DNA from 3 places in the Arthrobacter sp. R4 genome. Region 2 is predicted to be linked to each of the others. Evidence: riboswitches for the same ligand, from Rfam matches in the RefSeq annotation. Region 2 holds a riboswitch; each other region holds the start of a gene.
The links. Region 2 has a riboswitch for cyclic di-AMP ahead of ACLKOZ_RS06430 (LysM peptidoglycan-binding domain-containing protein). Riboswitches for the same ligand answer to the same signal wherever they lie in the genome.
Positions count from the first base shown of each region.

Region 1: another riboswitch for cyclic di-AMP. It lies ahead of ACLKOZ_RS00335 (C40 family peptidase); the one in region 2 lies ahead of ACLKOZ_RS06430 (LysM peptidoglycan-binding domain-containing protein).
Region 3: another riboswitch for cyclic di-AMP. It lies ahead of ACLKOZ_RS08695 (hypothetical protein); the one in region 2 lies ahead of ACLKOZ_RS06430 (LysM peptidoglycan-binding domain-containing protein).

Region 1 is NZ_JBLWIJ010000001.1:67,607-73,551, forward strand. It holds gene ACLKOZ_RS00330 (M23 family metallopeptidase) at 1-775, shown strand, start outside; cyclic di-AMP (ydaO/yuaA leader) riboswitch at 924-1,087, shown strand; gene ACLKOZ_RS00335 (C40 family peptidase) at 1,158-1,817, shown strand; gene ACLKOZ_RS00340 (NlpC/P60 family protein) at 1,950-2,705, shown strand; gene ACLKOZ_RS00345 (HNH endonuclease) at 2,943-3,443, shown strand; gene mobA (molybdenum cofactor guanylyltransferase) at 3,489-4,100, shown strand; gene ACLKOZ_RS00355 (DUF6457 domain-containing protein) at 4,143-4,436, shown strand; gene ACLKOZ_RS00360 (molybdopterin molybdotransferase MoeA) at 4,433-5,824, shown strand.
Region 2 is NZ_JBLWIJ010000010.1:126,453-132,397, reverse strand. It holds gene ACLKOZ_RS06435 (lytic transglycosylase domain-containing protein) at 1-1,133, opposite strand, end outside; cyclic di-AMP (ydaO/yuaA leader) riboswitch at 1,512-1,713, shown strand; gene ACLKOZ_RS06430 (LysM peptidoglycan-binding domain-containing protein) at 1,717-2,574, shown strand; gene ACLKOZ_RS06425 (protein adenylyltransferase SelO) at 2,644-4,107, opposite strand; gene ACLKOZ_RS06420 (dienelactone hydrolase family protein) at 4,456-5,433, opposite strand; gene ACLKOZ_RS06415 (ribonuclease Z) at 5,516-5,945, opposite strand, start outside.
Region 3 is NZ_JBLWIJ010000013.1:48,600-54,544, reverse strand. It holds gene ACLKOZ_RS08730 (DNA glycosylase AlkZ-like family protein) at 1-276, shown strand, start outside; gene ACLKOZ_RS08725 (nucleoside deaminase) at 303-809, opposite strand; gene ACLKOZ_RS08720 (phosphatase PAP2 family protein) at 877-1,632, shown strand; gene upp (uracil phosphoribosyltransferase) at 1,676-2,311, shown strand; gene ACLKOZ_RS08710 (glyoxalase superfamily protein) at 2,404-2,790, shown strand; gene ACLKOZ_RS08705 (HAD-IA family hydrolase) at 2,797-3,486, shown strand; gene ACLKOZ_RS08700 (YdeI/OmpD-associated family protein) at 3,467-3,910, opposite strand; gene ACLKOZ_RS08695 (hypothetical protein) at 4,042-4,758, opposite strand; cyclic di-AMP (ydaO/yuaA leader) riboswitch at 4,764-4,923, opposite strand; gene ACLKOZ_RS08690 (sensor histidine kinase) at 5,040-5,945, opposite strand, start outside.

The DNA of each region.
Region 1 (5,945 bases), on a different contig from region 2:
AGCGCCCCGCGTTGCGGCAGCTGTGGCCGCGGACAGGCCCCGGGATCCACAGCGCGATGCGCGCCGCCGCCGGGGACCCTTCCGGCAAATCACTGACTTCGCAGCGGCCAGTGGGGTGGGCCAAAAGGCCGGTATCGCCCTCGCGGCCACCGGCCTGGTGCTCACAGTCACCGTCCCTGCCACCAGTCCCGTCCTGGCCACGCCGGACGCCGGTCAGCAGACATCGGCTGTTTCCGCAGCTCCACAGCCTGAAATCTCTGCCGAAGCAGCTGCAAAAATCGACTTCAGCCGCTCATCCGTAGTCACCATGGGTGATCCGGACGGCAAGCTCAAGCAACTCTTGAGCGCCCAGTCGGCGGGGTCCATCACCCGGGCCGCCTCCGCCGGCAGCCTCGGTGCTCCGCTGGCGAGCCTGGTTACGGCCTCCCCATTCGGCTATCGCGTGAGTCCTATCACTGGCGGCTCCGGTGACTTCCACCGCGGCCAGGACTACGTGGCACAGTGCGGCACGTCCGTCCTGGCGGCCGCCAGCGGCACTGTGACCTTTGCGGGATGGCACCAGTTTGGCGGAGGTAACCGCGTGGTCGTGGACCACGGCAACGGCCTTGAAACGACGTATAACCACCTGTCTTCCTTCAACGTCAAGGTTGGCCAAACGGTCAGCCGAGGTGAGGTAGTGGCGCTCAGCGGCACCACCGGCGCCTCCACAGGCTGCCACCTCCATTTCGAGGTCCAGGTCAATGGCGAAGTCGTTGACCCCACCGGCTGGCTCTAGCCCAACTGATGGAAAACTCTCACATTTGCGTGACATGCCGTGACCTGAATGTGACATTCGCTCTGAACTGCTGTACCGTCTAACTTGCGTCAACTTTTCCGAAGTTGACGTTCTTGAGTGGATTGCCTAGCTCTGCCACCGCTCAAGGTCCGTTCGCATGACATCGTCTGGCAGGGGCGGGGGAACCAATTTTGGCCTTTGAAGTTCGAAGGCCTTGGGGTTAAGTCGCAAAGCTTCCTGTGGAAGCGGCGTGGCCGGGTGAACTCCCATCCGAATCCGACAGCTCACCTCGTAGGCATTGGGAGAGGCTACCTTCGTGTCTTCACGCCATAATTCTGCGCGTCACCGCGCACAAACGGTTCGCACCAACCCGTTGGGCCCCGTGTCCAAGGCTGTCAGTGCAAATGCCGGGACCGTCGGTCGCCAAGCTGCTGTCATCGCAGCTGCATCAGGTCTGATCCTGAGCATGGGGCTTCCGGCCAACGCAGCGGACACCACCGCTGGCGTTTCCGCCTCCACCGAGTCCGGCTCGCAGACGGCGCTTGCCGTCACCGCTGCCCCCACCGCCACCGTCTCCTTCGAACGCCCCGTGGTTAAGACCACGCCGGCCCCGAAGGTCGAAACGGTCCGTGCACAGTCCACTGACACGGAACGGGCAGCAGATGCAAAGGCCCCCGCAGCCAGCAAGCTGACGGACGCGGTATCTTCCGCGGCCGCCTCCGGCCTGGCCGCAATCGCCTACACCGGAATCGGCCACCCCTACGTCTGGGGCGGCACCTCGCCCAGCGGGTGGGACTGCTCCGGCTTCACCCAGTGGGTGTACGCCCAGGCAGGCATCAGCATTCCCCGTGTAAACGCGTGGACGGCAATGACCCCCACGTCAACACCGTCTCCCGGTGACCTTGTTATGCAGAATGGCGGCGCACACGTAGGCATCTACGTTGGCAACGGCATGATGATCAGCGCCCTGAACCCGTCACAGGGAACGCTGCTGCACTCCGTGGCCTCCACGGGCGGCGGATCCTTCTACACCCTGAAGTAGAAGAACCGCGCCCGCTAGAACACTTTTCGCAAAATCCCCGTTCGGGGTGTGCCGGCGTACCCCCAAGATGCCGGCGCACCCAAAGCCCTTGGCCTGCCTGTGCGGTCCTGAGGAAAACGAAAGAGAGAAATAATGACTACACGTGCAATTGCTGCACGGCACCGCGCGGAGGTCACCACGACCAACTCGCTGGCTGTCATTGCCAAGGCCCTCGGCGACAACGCCGGTGGCATGGGTCGCCAGGCCGCGGTTATCGCTGCTGCCTCCGGCCTGGTCCTGACCAGTGGTATCGCCGCCAACGCTGCAGACACCAACGTTCAGCGCGAATCGGCTTCTGCTTCCAACCTTGAGGTTGAGGTTGCCGCTCCGGCAGTCATTTCGGCCGCTTCCACCATTGCCATCTCCTACGAGAAGCCCGCGGTGACCACCACGCCGGCTCCCGTGGTTGAAGCGCCGGAACCTGAGCCTGAGGTTGAGGTTGCGGCTCCCGCACCCGCCGCCCAGGCTGTTACCACTGTCAAGGTAGCGGCTGCAGCTCCGAAGGCACCTGTGGCGGCCAGCAGCAAGGGCCAGGCCATCCTGTCCGCAGCCTACGCCCAGCTGGGCGTCAACCAGGACTGCACCATGCTGGTCACCAACTCCCTGGCCGCTGTGGGCATCAACTTCCACGACTGGCCTGCAGGCTACCTGTCCTTGGGCCAGACCGTGAGTGCCGCCGAGGCCCAGCCCGGCGACCTGATCTACTACGCCGATGGTGGTGCGGGCGTTGCCCACGTAGCTGTCTACGCCGGCAACGGCCAGGCCGTACACGGTGGCTACAACGGCAACCAGACCGTTGTTTTCAGCGCCAACGTTGGCTCCGGCCCGGTTTTCATCCGCGTCAGCTAGTTTCCCTAGCAACGCTTGGCAAGGACCCCCGCCCTACGGCGGGGGTCCTTGCGCTTTAACGGCGCAGCCCGGCCCAGACCCGGTAAGAGGCGATCGACACGGGCGCACCCCGAAACCATGGATTAGTTGATCCCGGGTTTCTTTGTTTACTCTTGTGGTGTCGATCCATAGCCCGGACATGCCGAGGGCAGCCGGCCCTCGCGCCCCTGACGGGTGCGGCCGTGAAGAGGTACGTGCATGCGCACTCTCGTTCTGAATGCTGGATATGAACCGCTGGCGGTAATCACCTTCCGCCGGGCGCTGGTCCTTGTGCTCACGGGGAAGGCAAGCGTTGTAGCCGAAGGCGAGGACCCTGTAGTGGGGCCACAGGAGATTCTGGGCCGCCCGTCCGTGATCCTCCTGAACCGCTACATCCGCCCCCGGTACAACCAGACCACCGCCGTGAGCCGCCGTGGCGTGCTGCGCCGGGACGGACACCGGTGCGCCTACTGCGGAAAAGCAGCCCACACCATTGACCACGTCCAGCCCAAGTCCCGCGGCGGTGCAGATTCCTGGGAAAACCTCGTGGCCGCCTGCCTGCGCTGCAACAACGTCAAAGGCGACCACACGCCGGGGGAGATGGGGTGGAAGCTCCGGTTCACCCCGGAACCACCGCATGGGACCATCTGGCAAATCAAGGAGCTGGAGAAACCCACACCGGCGTGGGATCCCTTCCTGTTGCCTGAACGGGCTGCCTGACCCGGCTGAAAGCACGGATAACACCCGCCCCGCTAGGCTGGAGTGGTGGCTCCTGATACATACGAATTTGACGCGGTAATCCTTGCGGGCGGCCGTTCGTCCCGTCTGGGTGGCGTCCCCAAGCAGTCATTGATTTACGACGGCGCCACCCTCCTGCAGCGGTCCCTCGCAGCAGCCGGGGGTGCCCGGGGGGTCGTGGTGGTCGGCCCGGACCCGGGACCCCTGCCCGAGGGGGTCCTCACGTGCCGGGAAGAACCGCCGTTTGCCGGTCCGGCGTCGGCCATTGCAGCAGGGTTGGCCGCGCTCGATGGAACCGCGGGGCCGCGTCCTCCCTTCACGCTCTTGCTGGCCTGCGACATGCCCAGGGTGGGCCAGGCCATTGATGCCCTTCGGCGGTCGCTTGGTCCTGGCGACGGCGCCATGGCCGTTTCGCCGGACGGCCACCGCCAACCCCTGGTGGGCTTTTACAGCACTCCCGCACTCCACCGTTCAGTGCAGGACCTTGACTCCCGCGGGGCCTTAATGAACGGCTCAGTATCCGCTCTCCTTGCTAGGCTGGACGTGCAGCTTGTCACCGTCCCGGCGGGCTCTACGGATGACGTAGACACGTGGGATGATGCCGCCGCGCTTGGAGTGGCCGGCCGGGAACCACGATGAGGTACCGGACCTGCATGGCCGCAGTTGAATGGGAGGCATACAGTGAAGAGCCAGGATGAGACGCTGGAAGAATGGTGCAGGGCGCTCCTTCAGGCCTACGAACTCGAGGACGTCCAGATAGACGTCAACGCCATCCTCTCGCTCGCCGGAGTGGCTGCACATTCGGTAGTGCGGCCCGCAGCGCCCCTGACCACCTTTATCGCAGGCTTCGCCGCCGGCCTGGCCTCAGGCTCGGGGAAGGCGCCGGACACCGCGTCCATGTCCGCTGCCATGGACGTGGCACGGTCCCTGGCCGTGGACTATGATTCTGAATCCGCCGGGACTCCGCGCGAATGACGGCTGCCCCCGGCGACAACGACGACGCACTTAGGCAGGACACTCACGACGAAAAAACCAGGCATCTGGCCCACACCTGGGAAGAGGCCCGCCAGGCAGCGTTCGATTGCGCCGTGCCGATACCCCCGGGACGCGTTCCGTTGCAGCAGGCCCTTGGCCGGACGCTTGCCGAGGACATCACAGCCCTCCAGGAGATGCCGCACTACGCCTCGTCCGCCATGGATGGCTGGGCGGTCAACGGCAGCGGCCCCTGGATCCTGGCCGAGGCCGGGCAGCGGCTGGCGCCGCACCAGGCCAGCCCCATCGTCACAGGTGGCCTGATCCCCGCCGGTGCCAAAGCCGTGCTCCGCAGCGAAAGCGCTGTGCTGGGCACTGACGACGACGGCCTCCCGGTCCTGATGGTTGGCGGCGGCGCCCGCCCCGGCGAGCCGAAGAACGGCCAGCACATCAGGAAAGCCGGGGAGGAAGCGGCTGTGGGTGACGTGCTTGTCAAGGCAGGCGTTACCCTCAATCCCGCCCACCTTGCCGTGGCGGCCCTTTCCGGCCATGACGACCTCCTGGTGCAAGGCAAGCCGGTGGTCAAACTCCTGCTGACCGGCTCCGAAGTGGTGACCCATGGACTGCCGGCGCCCGGGCAGGTCCGTGACACATTTGGCCCCCAGCTGGCTGCAGTCGTGGAAATGCTGGGGGGCATTCCCGCCGGGCAGGAAAAGATCGGCGACTCCTACGAAGACTGGCTCACTGCCTTGGAAGACGTCGCCGAGCCCGGCGGTGAGGTTCCCGCCGTCGTGCCTGCCGACGTCGTCATCACCACCGGCGGTACCGGCAGATCAGGAACCGACCACCTGCGCCAGGCCGTCGCCGAACTGGGTGGAAGGCTGGTCATCGACGGGATCGCCATGCGGCCCGGCCATCCCGCTGTCCTCGCGGAGCTGCCCGACGGACGGTTTGTCCTCGGGCTGCCCGGAAACCCCCTGGCCGCCATGATGGCGTTGTCCACCGTAGGCGCGCCGTTACTCGCGGCACTTGGCCACGGGTCCATGCCGGAAATACAGGAAGTCCCCTCCGGAACCACCATCGAGCCGGATCCCGGCCGTACCCGGCTGATGCCGTTCCGGCTGCTGTATGGCATGGCGTCGCCGGCCCAGCACACCGGCCCCGGCATGATGCGGGGGTTGGCGTCCGCCCACGGTGTGATGGTGGTGCCGCCCCACGGGGTGCAGCTCGGTGAAGCAGTCCCGGCCTTCGCGCTGCCGTGGGGGCCGCCGCTCGCCACCGGAGAAAAATCCGGCACCAAAGCCAAGACCCCTGCACGGGCTGCCCGGAAGGCCGGCTCCAAGCCCGCGGCACCGGCAGGCCCCGTGGACTGGAGCGCACTCCTGGGCTGACCGTGGCGCCGCTGGCTTAGTGCCCTTGCCCTTGCAATGATGGAGTCATGAACAGGCACCTTGGCCATCGACGGCAGCAACGGGACATACTGCAGGGCTTCCGCCGGCAGGACGGGGCACA
Region 2 (5,945 bases):
CCGTAAGCGCCGGAGTAGGGGTTGGTGGCCGTGGTCAGCCAGTTGGATTCCTTGGTCCACAGCTGCGCCAGGCACAGGAACTGGTCCTGGCCCCAGCCATAGGCGGACAGCCGGCCCGAAGCGTAACTCTTGGCTCCGGCGGGGTCGTTGACGGCACCGCCAGGAACGGAAGGGACGACGACGGGCGGCGGGCTGGGCGTCGGACCTGGGACAGGAGCCGGAACCGGCGCCGGCGCCGCCGGTGCAGCTGGGGCGGCCGGTGCGGCGGGCCCTGGGTTTACCGGCTTCTGGGCGGCGGCCAGGGCCGCGGCCTTGGCCGCCGCCTCGGCCTGTTGGCGGGCCTGTTCCTGCGCTGCGGCGCGCTTAGCTGCCTGCGCGGTCTCATAGGCAGCCAAAGCCGCCTGGCCCTGCCGGAACTCCCCTTCGACGGCGGCAGTGGTGCCCTTGAGGGATGCCAGCTGCGCGGTCAGTTCCTGGCTGTGCTCCTGCTGCTCCGCAACCTGCCGTGACATGGCCTGCTGGGCCGCTTGGGCGGCGTCGAGCTTGCTCTTGGCTTCCCCTGACAGCCGTTCGCGTTCAATCCTCGCTGCCCTTTCCTGATCGGCGAGGGCATTGGCGACCCGTTCGGCAGCCGTGGATTTGTTCACCAGTGCCGCGGTCTTGTCGCTGACGATCTGGACGATATTCAGACCCTGGATGCTGTTGGTCTGGACGGCGTCGAGGGCTACGAAGAATCCCATATTGGTGCCGCCGGTCTTGTACGACTGGGCTGCCAGGGCCCCGATTTCCTTTTTGTACTGCCCGAGTTCCGCCGTGGCGCGTTCAGTCTGTGCGGTGAGGACGTCGACCCTTGAGCTGGCAGCCTGGAGCGCTGCGTCCGCCGCGGCGTACTCGGCAGCGGACGTCACGGCAGCGCCGCCCAGCGCCTCAGCCTGCGTCTGCAGCCCACTCAACAGTTCGTTGATCCTGGTGACCTCCGCAGCTTTACCGGCCTCGCTTTGCTTGGCGTTTTGCACGTCCTGCCAGGAGGGGTAACCGCCTGGCGGAGTATCGTCGTCGGCATGCGAAGGCGCCATGGCGAGCGGGGCCGCCAAAACAACCGCCAGCAGGCCCGCAACGGCAGGCAGCCTCATTCTTTGAGCAAACCGGGACATAGTTGGTGAGCTTACCGGGCAAAACTCTTGCCTTGTGGATCCTGGTCCAACATTGTTATCCAGCAGAGATCCCTCCCTCAGCAGCCCCAAGGTAGGCCCGAACTACCACGCATCAGGCCTCAATCTGAGGATCAAAACGCAAGACGGCCTCTTTTGTTACGTGATTTCAATCACGCGGCACCAGCTTTCGCAGCATATACCGCTATCGGGACCTGACCTGCAACGTCATTCCACACAGGGAAGAACCCCACCCGAAGATGAGGTGGCTTTTTGGCCTACATTCCGTTACCGGAATGTGACATTCCAAAAGAGCAGAGGTTATGGTCGAGCGGTGTCCTGGCTCAAGCCGGGGCATTCCCGTCAGTATGCCGAACCCTGCCGCTGAACCGGGACCCCAGTTACTTTCACTGGCAGGGACGGGGGAACCACGTTTCCACGGCTTCGTTCCGAAGCCTTGGGGTTAAGTCGATATTGCTCCGTCCCGTACGGAGCCGTAACCGGCCGGGTGTCTCCGACCCGAACCCGACAGCTCACCCCGCAGGCATGGGAGAGGCGATTACCCGTGTCAAAAAACTCCACTGCCGCACGCCATCGTGCGACTTCTGTCCGCCCCACCGTTCTGGTTGGCCTGTCTTCCTCGGCCAAAGCCCGCGCACTGACGTTCGGCCGGCCCGCACTTGCCGCAGTTGCCGCGTCCGGGCTGCTCTTTAGCGTTGGCACCCCGGCGCAGGCCGGTGTCCACGGCCCGGACTCGTCCGGGACCGTCAATGTGCAGGGCCAGACCAGCGCACCGGCAGCTGCACCGGCCGCCGTTGCACCGGCCGCGGCTGCCGCTCCGGCCGCCGCAGCCACCGTCCACACGGTCGTCTCAGGCGACACCCTGGGCGCAATTTCCGCCGCCTACGGCGTGGCCCTGAACGACGTCCTGGCTGTGAACGGCCTGTCGCTGACCACCATCATCTACCCCGGTGACCAGATCCAGATCCCGGGTGCCGGCTACACTGCTCCGGCTCCGGCTCCGGTGGCGAAGGCGGCCGCAGCGCCCACCGCCCCGGCCAACACCGGCGTCCAGCTGGCTTCCACCGCCGCCCCGGCGGCACAGGCACCGTCCGGCTCGCTCGGCGCTGCCATCCTGGCTTCCGCCTATTCGCAGCTCGGCGTTCAGCAGGACTGCACCGCCATGGTGGAGAAGGCACTGCGCTCGGTGGGCAAGAGCGTGGGAGACCTGGCACCCACGCAATTCTTCGCGTACGGCACCGTGGTGGGCACCCCTGCGGCCGGTGACTTGGTCATCACCGCCGGCCACGTGGGCGTCTACGCCGGCAATGGCCAGGTTGTTAGCGGCGGCGTGGACGGTTACAAGACCGAAGTCCACTCCATCAGCTGGCTGTCGGGAGCGTCCTTCGTCCGCGTAGCGTGAGTCCGGCCGGTTCGACGGCGGCGGGCGGCAACCAGCCGCCTGTCGCCGTCGTCCCCCGTTTTTGTTCGCTCAGGTTCCGCAGAACGTCCGGTAGCTGCCGAAGTCAACAGGCGCGGGACCGGCGTAGCGTTCCAGGCCGGGGCGCTCGGTGTACGGCTGCGTCAGGACGTCCACCAGGCGGTGGAACGGGTCCAGGTCGCCTGCGGTAGCGGCGCCCAGGGCTTCTTCCACCAAGTGGTTCCTGGGGATGTAGACAGGGTTCACCCGGTCCATCATGTCTGCGTCCGGTGCCAGGGCGAGCCACTTCTTGGCCCAGGCGTCAAATGCTCCCGGATCCGTGAACATGGTTCGGGCTGCATCGGGTGTACCGCGGGCTGCGGACCCGAGGCCCCGGAGGAACGAGGTGTAATCAACCTCCCCCTCTTCAAGCAATGCGAGCAGGTCATTCACCAGAGGCCCCGCTTCGTCGTCCCTTGCCTCCGCGCCGAGCCCCAGCTTGGATTTCATCCCGGCGGACCAGGCCGTGCTGTACAGCTTGCGGAACGCGCCGAGTGACTCCACAGCGAGCGCAACGGCCTGCTCCTGGTCCTCGTGGAGCAGGGGCAGAAGCGCCTCGGCCAGCCGGGTGAGGTTCCATTCAGCGATGAGTGGCTGATTGGCGTAGGCGTAGCGTCCGCCGGCGTCGATGGAGCTGTAGACCGCACCGGGGTTAAAGGCATCCATAAAAGCGCACGGTCCATAGTCGATGGTCTCGCCCGAGATGGTCATGTTGTCCGTGTTCATTACCCCGTGGACGAATCCAACGAGCATCCACTTGGCCACCAGTGACGCCTGGGCGGCGATGACTGCATCGAACAGCGCGAGATAGGGCTGGTCCGCCTTCGCGGCGTCCGGATGATGGCGGCTGATCGCGTGGTCGGCCAGCCGACGGAGGAGCTCCGGGTCGCCGTTGACCCGGGCGAACTGGAAGCTGCCCACACGCAGGTGGCTGCTCGCGACGCGGGTCAGCACAGCCCCGGGAAGCATGGTTTCGCGGCGGACTGGCCGTCCAGTGGCCACGACGGCAAGCGACCGTGTGGTGGGAATGCCCATGGCATACATGGCTTCACTGACGAGGTATTCGCGCAGCATCGGACCGACGACGGCGAGGCCGTCACCGGCACGGGCGAACGGGGTACGGCCCGAGCCCTTGAGGTGCACATCGCGGAGGCGCCCGTGAATATCCGTGACCTCCCCCAGCAGGAGGGCGCGCCCGTCTCCCAAGAGTGGCGAATAGCCTCCGAACTGATGCCCGGCGTATGCCTGGGCCACAGGCGTGGCACCTTCCGGGACCCGGTTGCCGATGAGCATCAGCGTCCCCTCCGGGGTCCGCAGCGACGCCGGATCCAGGCCAAGTTCGCTGGCCAGCGGCTCGTTCAGCACGAGGAGTTGCGGGGACGGAGCTTCCTCGGCCTGCCAGGGTACAGCAAGCTCCTCGAACTCCCGGGCGAAGCGGCCATCGAAGGTGAGCGTTGTTGGCGTTGTGGTGCTCATCTTTCAAGACTACCCGCGCCTGCGGCGGGACCGGCGCGTAAAATCTTTCGTACCGGTTCATCGCTGCCCAAGGGCAGTCAGGGTAATGGGAAGGTCGCGGTACCCATGGTCAAGAATCCGTTCGGGCATCATCAGCACGAGGAACAGAAACCGCCCGATTCAGCCAAACACAGCCACCGGCCCTGGCTGAAGAGGGAGGATGCGGGTTTTGAACACGGGCGGAGCAGTCTCTTCTTCCTCGCCCATGACCTTCCCCAGCCGCCCACCGTGACCTGCATCCAGGGACATGAGATACCGGACGGGCAAACCACGTGCCACCACGGCCATCCCATCGGGTGACGCCGCGCGTCAGACGTGCTGCTTAAACCACGCCAAGGTGTCGTTCCAGGCCGCCGTTGCCTGGGCCTCGTTGTACCGTTCGCCGGTGTCGTTGTGGAAGGCGTGGTCCACGCCCGGGTAAACGGTCAGCTGGTGCGTGATGTTGTTGGCCGCCAACGCGTCCTTCAGTGCCGGCATGGCCCCCGTGATCCGCTGGTCCCGCTCGGCATAGACGCCGAAGACCGCTGCCTTGATGGCTGGGACTTTGTTGAGGTCCGGTGCCGGGCCGTAGAAAGCGGCCGTGGCTGCGAGCCCGCTGAGCTCCGTCGACGCCTGCCACGTGATTCCGCCGCCGAAACAGTAACCGTTCATGGCGATCCTCGCCGGGTCCACGAAGTCCTGTGACGCCAGGTAGTCAAAGGCAGCGGCGAAATCGGCCACGTGGCGATTGGCGCCGGCGCCCGTCAGCGCACCAGGTACGGCGTCGGCATCCATCCCCGCCGTCCCGCCCTCCCTGCTGAGCAGGTCCAGGGCCAGCGCACTGTAGCCTGCTTTGGCGAATCGCCGGGCAACGTCCTGGATGTGCGGGGTGAGTCCGCGGTTCTCGTGGCAGACCAGCACTGCAGGACCGGCCGCTCCCCCGTCGGGCCGGGCAAGGTAGCCCCTGATGTCGGTGCCGCTGGAGGGGAAGGTGATTGTCGACGTCGTCAGCCCTGCTGTTCCCTCGGGAACGGAGAGCGGGCTCTTGGCTCCGGGGACGGCACCGGCGGCCGCGGTGCCGTTGCCTGCCGCCGAGGACGTTGGAGAGGGGTTGGGCATGGGGTCGGTGCTGCGCGGGACTTCTTCGGGGGTGCAGCCCACGAGCAACATTGCGGCCGAGGCCGCCGCCATGCTTCCGGTGATGAAAGCGACCCTGCGGGTAAACGTGCGGTGGGTCATGTCCCCGGCACGGTAATCGTCGAAGAATTCCTCGATCAGATACTTCTCAAACTTGCCAAGCTGGATCATGGGAGCCTCCTGGGATGCCCAAACATCCTCCTCCGATGTCAGGCGCCGGGCAAGGGGCGCCGGACGTTGCGGGGGTTGGTGTTTAGTGCGGTTGCCGGCGTTTGGGAAAAGCGATCCGGTCCAGGTCATGGGCGGCAGTGACGGCAGCCCCGCCGGCACGGTCCCGCGCCTGCTGGGCGAGGAGCGTGACGTCATCGCCATACCGCGAGGAGAAGTGCGTCAGGATCAGCGTGCCGACGGCGGCGCTGGCCGCCAACTCCCCTGCCTGCCCGGCGGTGAGGTGCCGATACTCCCTGGCGAGCCCGGCGTCGTCGTTGCTGAATGTTGACTCCGCCACGAGCAGATCCGCACCCTCAGCCAGTTTCTCCGCGCCCGCACAAGGGGCGGTGTCCATCACAAAGGCGAATTTCTGGCCGGGGCGGGCCACCGTCACGTCCTCAAGACGGACGTTTCCCAGGCTTCTCTCACGCTCCAGGCGGCCGACGTCGGCTCCCCTGATTCCTGCCGCGGCC
Region 3 (5,945 bases), on a different contig from region 2:
CTACTCGGCTCCACCCTGGCGCTTCAGGCGGACCTTCCCGACCACCCCATCCTTGACCGCGGCCGGATCATCGGATTGTGGCAATACGATCCCGGCAAGGCGCGGATCGCGTACTGGCTCTTTGACGGCCCCACACCGGCGGCAACCCAGCGCATTGCCGAAGTTGAAGCCTGGATCCGGGATGAACTGGGCGATTTCCGCTCCTTCAGCCTCGACTCGCCTGCCTCCCGCCAGGACCGGATCGACGCCCTGGACGCCGCAGGCCAGGACGCCTAAAGCAGGGACGCCTCAGGCCAGGACGCCTAGGCGCGGCTCCGGTGCGCGGCGAAGAAATCCCGGAGCAGTACGCCGCATTCCTCTTCCCTGACACCGCCGTACACCTCCACCCAATGGTTGAGGCGGCGCTCGCGGAGAACGTCAAAGACTGAGCCTGCCGCGCCGGCCTTCTCATCCCAAGCGCCAAATACCACCCGTGGAATCCTTGCCAGCACCACGGCGCCGGCGCACATGGCGCACGGCTCCAGCGTGACCACCAGCGTGCAGTCCTCCAGCCTCCAGCCGTCCCCAGTGCCCCCGCCCAGCTTTGAGCGTGCACGCAACCGTTCGGCAGCTTCCCGGATGGCCACCACCTCGGCGTGGGCAGTAGGGTCTCCCAGTTCCTCCCGCTGGTTTCGGCCGGCCCCGAGCACCGCGCCGTCGGGCCCTATCACTACGGCACCGATGGGCACATCCTCAGTAGCAAGCGCGCGCCGGGCTTCGTCCAAGGCAAGACCCATCCACTCGTGGTGGGTTTTTTCTGCGGCGACCATGGCTCAATGATAGTTTCGAGGGATATCCAGCCTTGAAAAGCATCGACGCCGGGGAGGCACCGTGGACATGGACACCCTGAGGGAACGCCTGGGCCAATGGTTCAAGCCGTATGCCGCGCTGTGGATCACGCTGCTGGTGGGCGGCGCGTTGGTCGTCATCATGGCACTGCTGGGTGCCGAGGTGTACGACGACGTCGTGGACGACCAAGGCCTGGCATCCCTGGACCTGCCCGCGCTGGAACTGGCACAGAACCTCCGTACTCCGGAACTCGACGCCGGGGTAACGGCCTTCACCAATATCGGCGGCGGTATCGGCATGCCCATCCTGGCCAGCATCCTCACAGCCTGGCTTACATTCCTGAGCAGGACCTGGCGCCCCATTATCCTGGTGGGCGGAGCCGCGGCCGTTTCCACGTTCGCAACCACTGTCGGCAAACGGCTGGTGGGACGCACGCGCCCGGACCACGCCGAAGCCGTCCCGCCGTATGAGACCTCGCCGTCATTCCCCAGCGGCCATACCCTCAACACCACCGTGGTGATCGGCGTCCTGGTGTACATCATGTGCCTGCAATTCGATATCCTCTGGGCGCGGATCACAGCCATCACTGCCGGGGCGGTTTTTATCATCGCGATGGGCCTGAGCCGGGTGTTCCTGGGCCATCACTGGCTGACGGACGTGATGGCCGGGTGGTTCCTGGGCCTGGCCTGGGTGGGCATGGTGATCCTGGCCCACCGGCTGTTCCATCTGACCCGCAAACACGAGCATGTGGGCCCGGCGCCCACGTTCGAGCACCCCGTCCTCCGGGACGATCATACGAGCTGATTCCCGGCCCGGGGGCGCCATGCCCGGATGGTAGTTTTGACGCATGCGCACTCTCGTTGTGGACCACCCGCTGGTCGCCCATAAGCTCACTGTCCTGAGGGACAAGAACACCCCGTCCCCGGTCTTCCGGCAGTTGACGGAAGAGCTGGTGACGCTCCTGGCTTACGAGGCCACCCGCGATGTCCGCACCCAGCCGGTGACCATCGAGACACCCGTGAGCACCACGGTGGGCACGGCCTTCACCAAGCCCACGCCCTTGGTGGTTCCCATCCTGCGCGCCGGCCTGGGGATGCTCGAAGGCATGACCAAGCTGGTCCCCACCGCTGAGGTGGGTTTCCTGGGCATGGCCCGGGACGAGGAAACCCTGGACATCATCACGTACGCCGAACGCCTCCCCGAGAACCTCACCGACCGGCAGATCTTCGTCCTGGACCCCATGCTTGCCACCGGCGGCACCCTCCGCGAAGCCATTAAGTTCCTGTTCAAGCGCGGTGCCTCCGACGTCACCTGCATCTGCCTGCTGGCCGCTCCTGAAGGGCTGGCCAAGCTGGAGGAGGAACTGTCCGACGCCAACGTGACCATCGTCCTGGCGTCCATCGACGAAAAGCTCAACGAGAAGTCCTACATCGTCCCCGGACTGGGCGACGCCGGCGACCGCCTTTACGGGATCGCTGGATAGCCAGGGCGGGGCGAGGGCGCCGCAGCGGCCGGACGGCTCTGGCCAGGGGTTACGGGGTTCCGGATTCAGCATCGGCCCGTTAGCCTGTGCGGATGGACTGGAAACTTGAACTCGTTTTTGTACCCGTCTCCGACGTCGACCGCGCCAAGGACTTCTATGTCAACAAAGTGGGGTTCAACGCGGATTTCGATGAGCGGCCCAGCGATTCCATCCGCTTCGTCCAGCTGACGCCGCCCGGCTCGGCCTGCTCGATCAGCATCGGCGAAGGGCTCACCGATGCCCCTCCGGGCAGCGCACCCAACCTGCAGATCGTCGTCGATGACATCCAGGCCGCCCATGACCACCTCAAGGGCAACGGCGTGGACGTGAGTGATATCGACATCCAGGACTGGGGACATTTCGTGTACTTTGCGGACCCGGACGGGAACAAGTGGGCCGTGCAGTACATCCCCGGGCGCGGCGCCTCAAGCAATACGTAGGGCAAAATGGGGTTCATGACCCTCCCCATTCCTGCCGCCACACGAACATTGACCTGCCGCGCCGTCCTCTTTGACATGGACGGCACGCTGGTGGACTCCACAGCGGTCGTGGAACAGGTGTGGGGCGAGTTCGCCGCCCGCTACGGCCTGGACATCGCCGAGATCCTGCGCACCTCCCACGGCGTCCAGGCCGGCGATACCGTGCGCCGGTTCGCGCCTGCCGGTGCCGACGTCGTTGCGCTCACTGCAGAACTTGGTGCCATGGAACGGGTGCGGACTGCCGGCATCGTTGCGCTGCCCGGTGCCTCCGAACTGCTCCGGAGCCTGCCCGCGGATGCCGTGGCCCTGGTGACGTCGGCGGACAGGATCCTGGCTGACATCCGCATGGATGCCGCTGGACTGGCCATGCCTGCCGCTGCCGTGACGGCTGACCTCGTGACGCGCGGCAAGCCGCATCCGGAAGGCTACCTGACCGCTGCCGGTTTGCTGGGCGTGGAGCCGGAGGATGCCGTGGTCTTTGAGGATGCCCCGGCTGGAATCGCGGCCGGAGTGGCTGCGGGCATCCGGACCGTGGCGGTGGGCCCAAACACGGGCGAATTACCGGCGGGAGTGCTCCATATCCCGGATTACACCGCGGTCACGGCCTCGGTGGAAACGGACTCCGCAGGACGGCGGATTATTTCTTTCCGGCTTTGAGGTCGGCTACGACCTTCGCGATCCGCCTCGCCCTGGTTTCCTCCGTTTTGGCATCCCCGAGCGGCTCCACATAACGGCGCTGTGCGCTGTAGTTCAGGGTGGCATAGAACGCCTGGGCATCCGGTTCGGCGGCCATGGCTGCGGCCAGGTCATCCGGGACTTCAATGATCCGGGGCTGCGTGTCGAGTTCCAGATCCACTTCAACAGTGTCGCCAGCCTCTACGCCGGTGAATTCCCGGTTGGCGGTGCTCACCCCAACCAGGCTCTGCCCGCCCATCACCGCGATGCTGCTCCGGTAGCTCTTGCCGTTGATGGTTACCACTACCGGCGGGCGCTTGCCTGCGCCCAGGGCAGTCACAACCTCCTCCGGAACCTCAATACCAGCCTTGTTGCCGCTGCCCAGGATAGTCGTGGTGAATTTCATGGCCCCAGTATGGCCCGGTGCCGCAGGTCAGGGAAGTCCGGCCCCGCGAACATACAACGCCAAAAGCAGCAGGCCCTGAATCGGGGGATTCAGGGCCTGCTGCTTCGGATGCGGAAGCCGCAATTACGGGCTTAGTACCAGTTGTTCGACAAGTGGAAATTCAGCGCGCCGCACGGCGACTGGTAGCGCTCCTGGATGTAGTTCAGGCCCCAGTTGATCTGCGTGCGGTAGTTGGTGAGGTAGTCCGCGCCGGCGCTCGCCATCTTCTCGGCGGGCAGCGACTGGACAATGCCGTACGCGCCGCTGCTCGCGTTGGTGGCCGTGGTGGTCCAATCGGATTCCTTGGTCCACAGCGTCTGCAGGCACTGCATCTGGTCGGCTGACCAGCCATAGCTGCCAAGCTGGCTCGCCGCATAGGCCTGGGCCCCGGCCGGATCGTTGACGGCGACGACGGGGGCCGGTGCGGGCTCAGGGGCGGGGGCCGGTGCGGGTGCCGGTGCTGGTGCGGGTGCCGGTGCTGGTGCCGGTTCGGCGGCCTGCGGGGCAACGCTGATCTCGGCCGGAGCTGGTTCAGGGGCCGGGTTGGCCCGCATCTCGGCCTTTTCCAGCCTCAAGTTGGACTCTAGCTCTGCCGCCGAGGACTGGGTCCCGCTGACCGCCACCGGAGTCCTGGATTCGGAAGCCTGGCCTGCTGCGCCGACCCCGATGAGGAGGGCGCAGGCCGCACCGAAAACGGCTGCACGCTTGCCCAGGGACGAAGCTTTTGTGTGTTGCGCCGCGGTCTTGCCACGGCCGTTGTCTTTATGTGCACCGCGCTCTGGGCGCGCTTGTACCTTGAATTCAGACATGATGGATCGCCTCTCACACCTGCGGAGTTAGCTGTCGGGTTCGGATGAGGGCATCCGGCCACACGGAAAGATCACGTGCTGGCTTCACCCCAAGGGCAGTTCAGTGCCCGGGACTCTGGGTCCCCCGCCTCTGCCTGGTCAAGCGGAATCCGGGAAGCGGCAGAGCTTGGCGTCATCCGGATATGCGGCTCAAAGGGAACCGCACCCCATCGACGCTACAGGAGCGCGACGCTTAAGTCACATTTTGGTAACAGAGATCACGATGCCGGTGCGTTGCCTTGCTATGAGCCGTTGATCGCCGGTAGGCGCAACGTGAACTGGGTCCGACCCGGCCGGGAGTTCACTTCCACGTTGCCGCCGTGGGCCTCCACAATGGACTGCACAATGGACAGCCCAAGCCCGCTGGACCCTTCCGAGGCCGCCGCGCCGGAGGAACGTGAAGATCCAGTCCGCGCCGCGTCTGCGCGGGCAAACCGGGCAAAAACGTGGTCCACGAATTCCGGCGGGATGCCAGCGCCGTCGTCCGTTACTGTCACCACGGCACTGCCGTCGTCGGACCTCATCACGGCCGTGGTGACCGTTGTGCCCGGAGCGGTGTGTTTGCGGGCGTTGGACAGCAGGTTCACCAACGCCTGGCGCAGCTGCGACGCATCGGCATTGACCGCAAGCGGCTCGTCCGGAAGCTCAAGATGCCAGCTGTGGCCGGGTGCGATGATTTTTTCGTCGCTGACGGTTTCGATCACCAGCTGCGTCAGATCCACCTCGCTGAGTTTCAACGGCTGGCCCTCGTCCAGCCTGGCGAGCAGGAGCAGGTCTTCCACCAGCGTGGTCATGCGCTCGGACTGGCTCTGTACCCGGGCCAGCGATTTCCGGCCATCCGGAGTGAAGTTCTCGGTCATCCGCATTAGCTCCGTGTAACCGCGGATGGCGGTGAGTGGAGTGCGCAGTTCGTGGGACGCGTCGGCAACGAATTGCCGTACCTTGGTCTCGCTTTGCTGCCGGGCCTGCAGCGCGTTGGCCACGTTGTCGAGCATGAGGTTCAGCGCATGCCCCACGCTGCCCACCTCGGTTCCGGGGTTGGAGTTCGACGGCGGGACGCGCACCGCGAGTGCCACCTCGCCGGCGTCCAGCGGGAGCCGCGAAACGCGTGTGGCCACCTCCGAAAGCTGCTCCAGCGGCTGCATGGT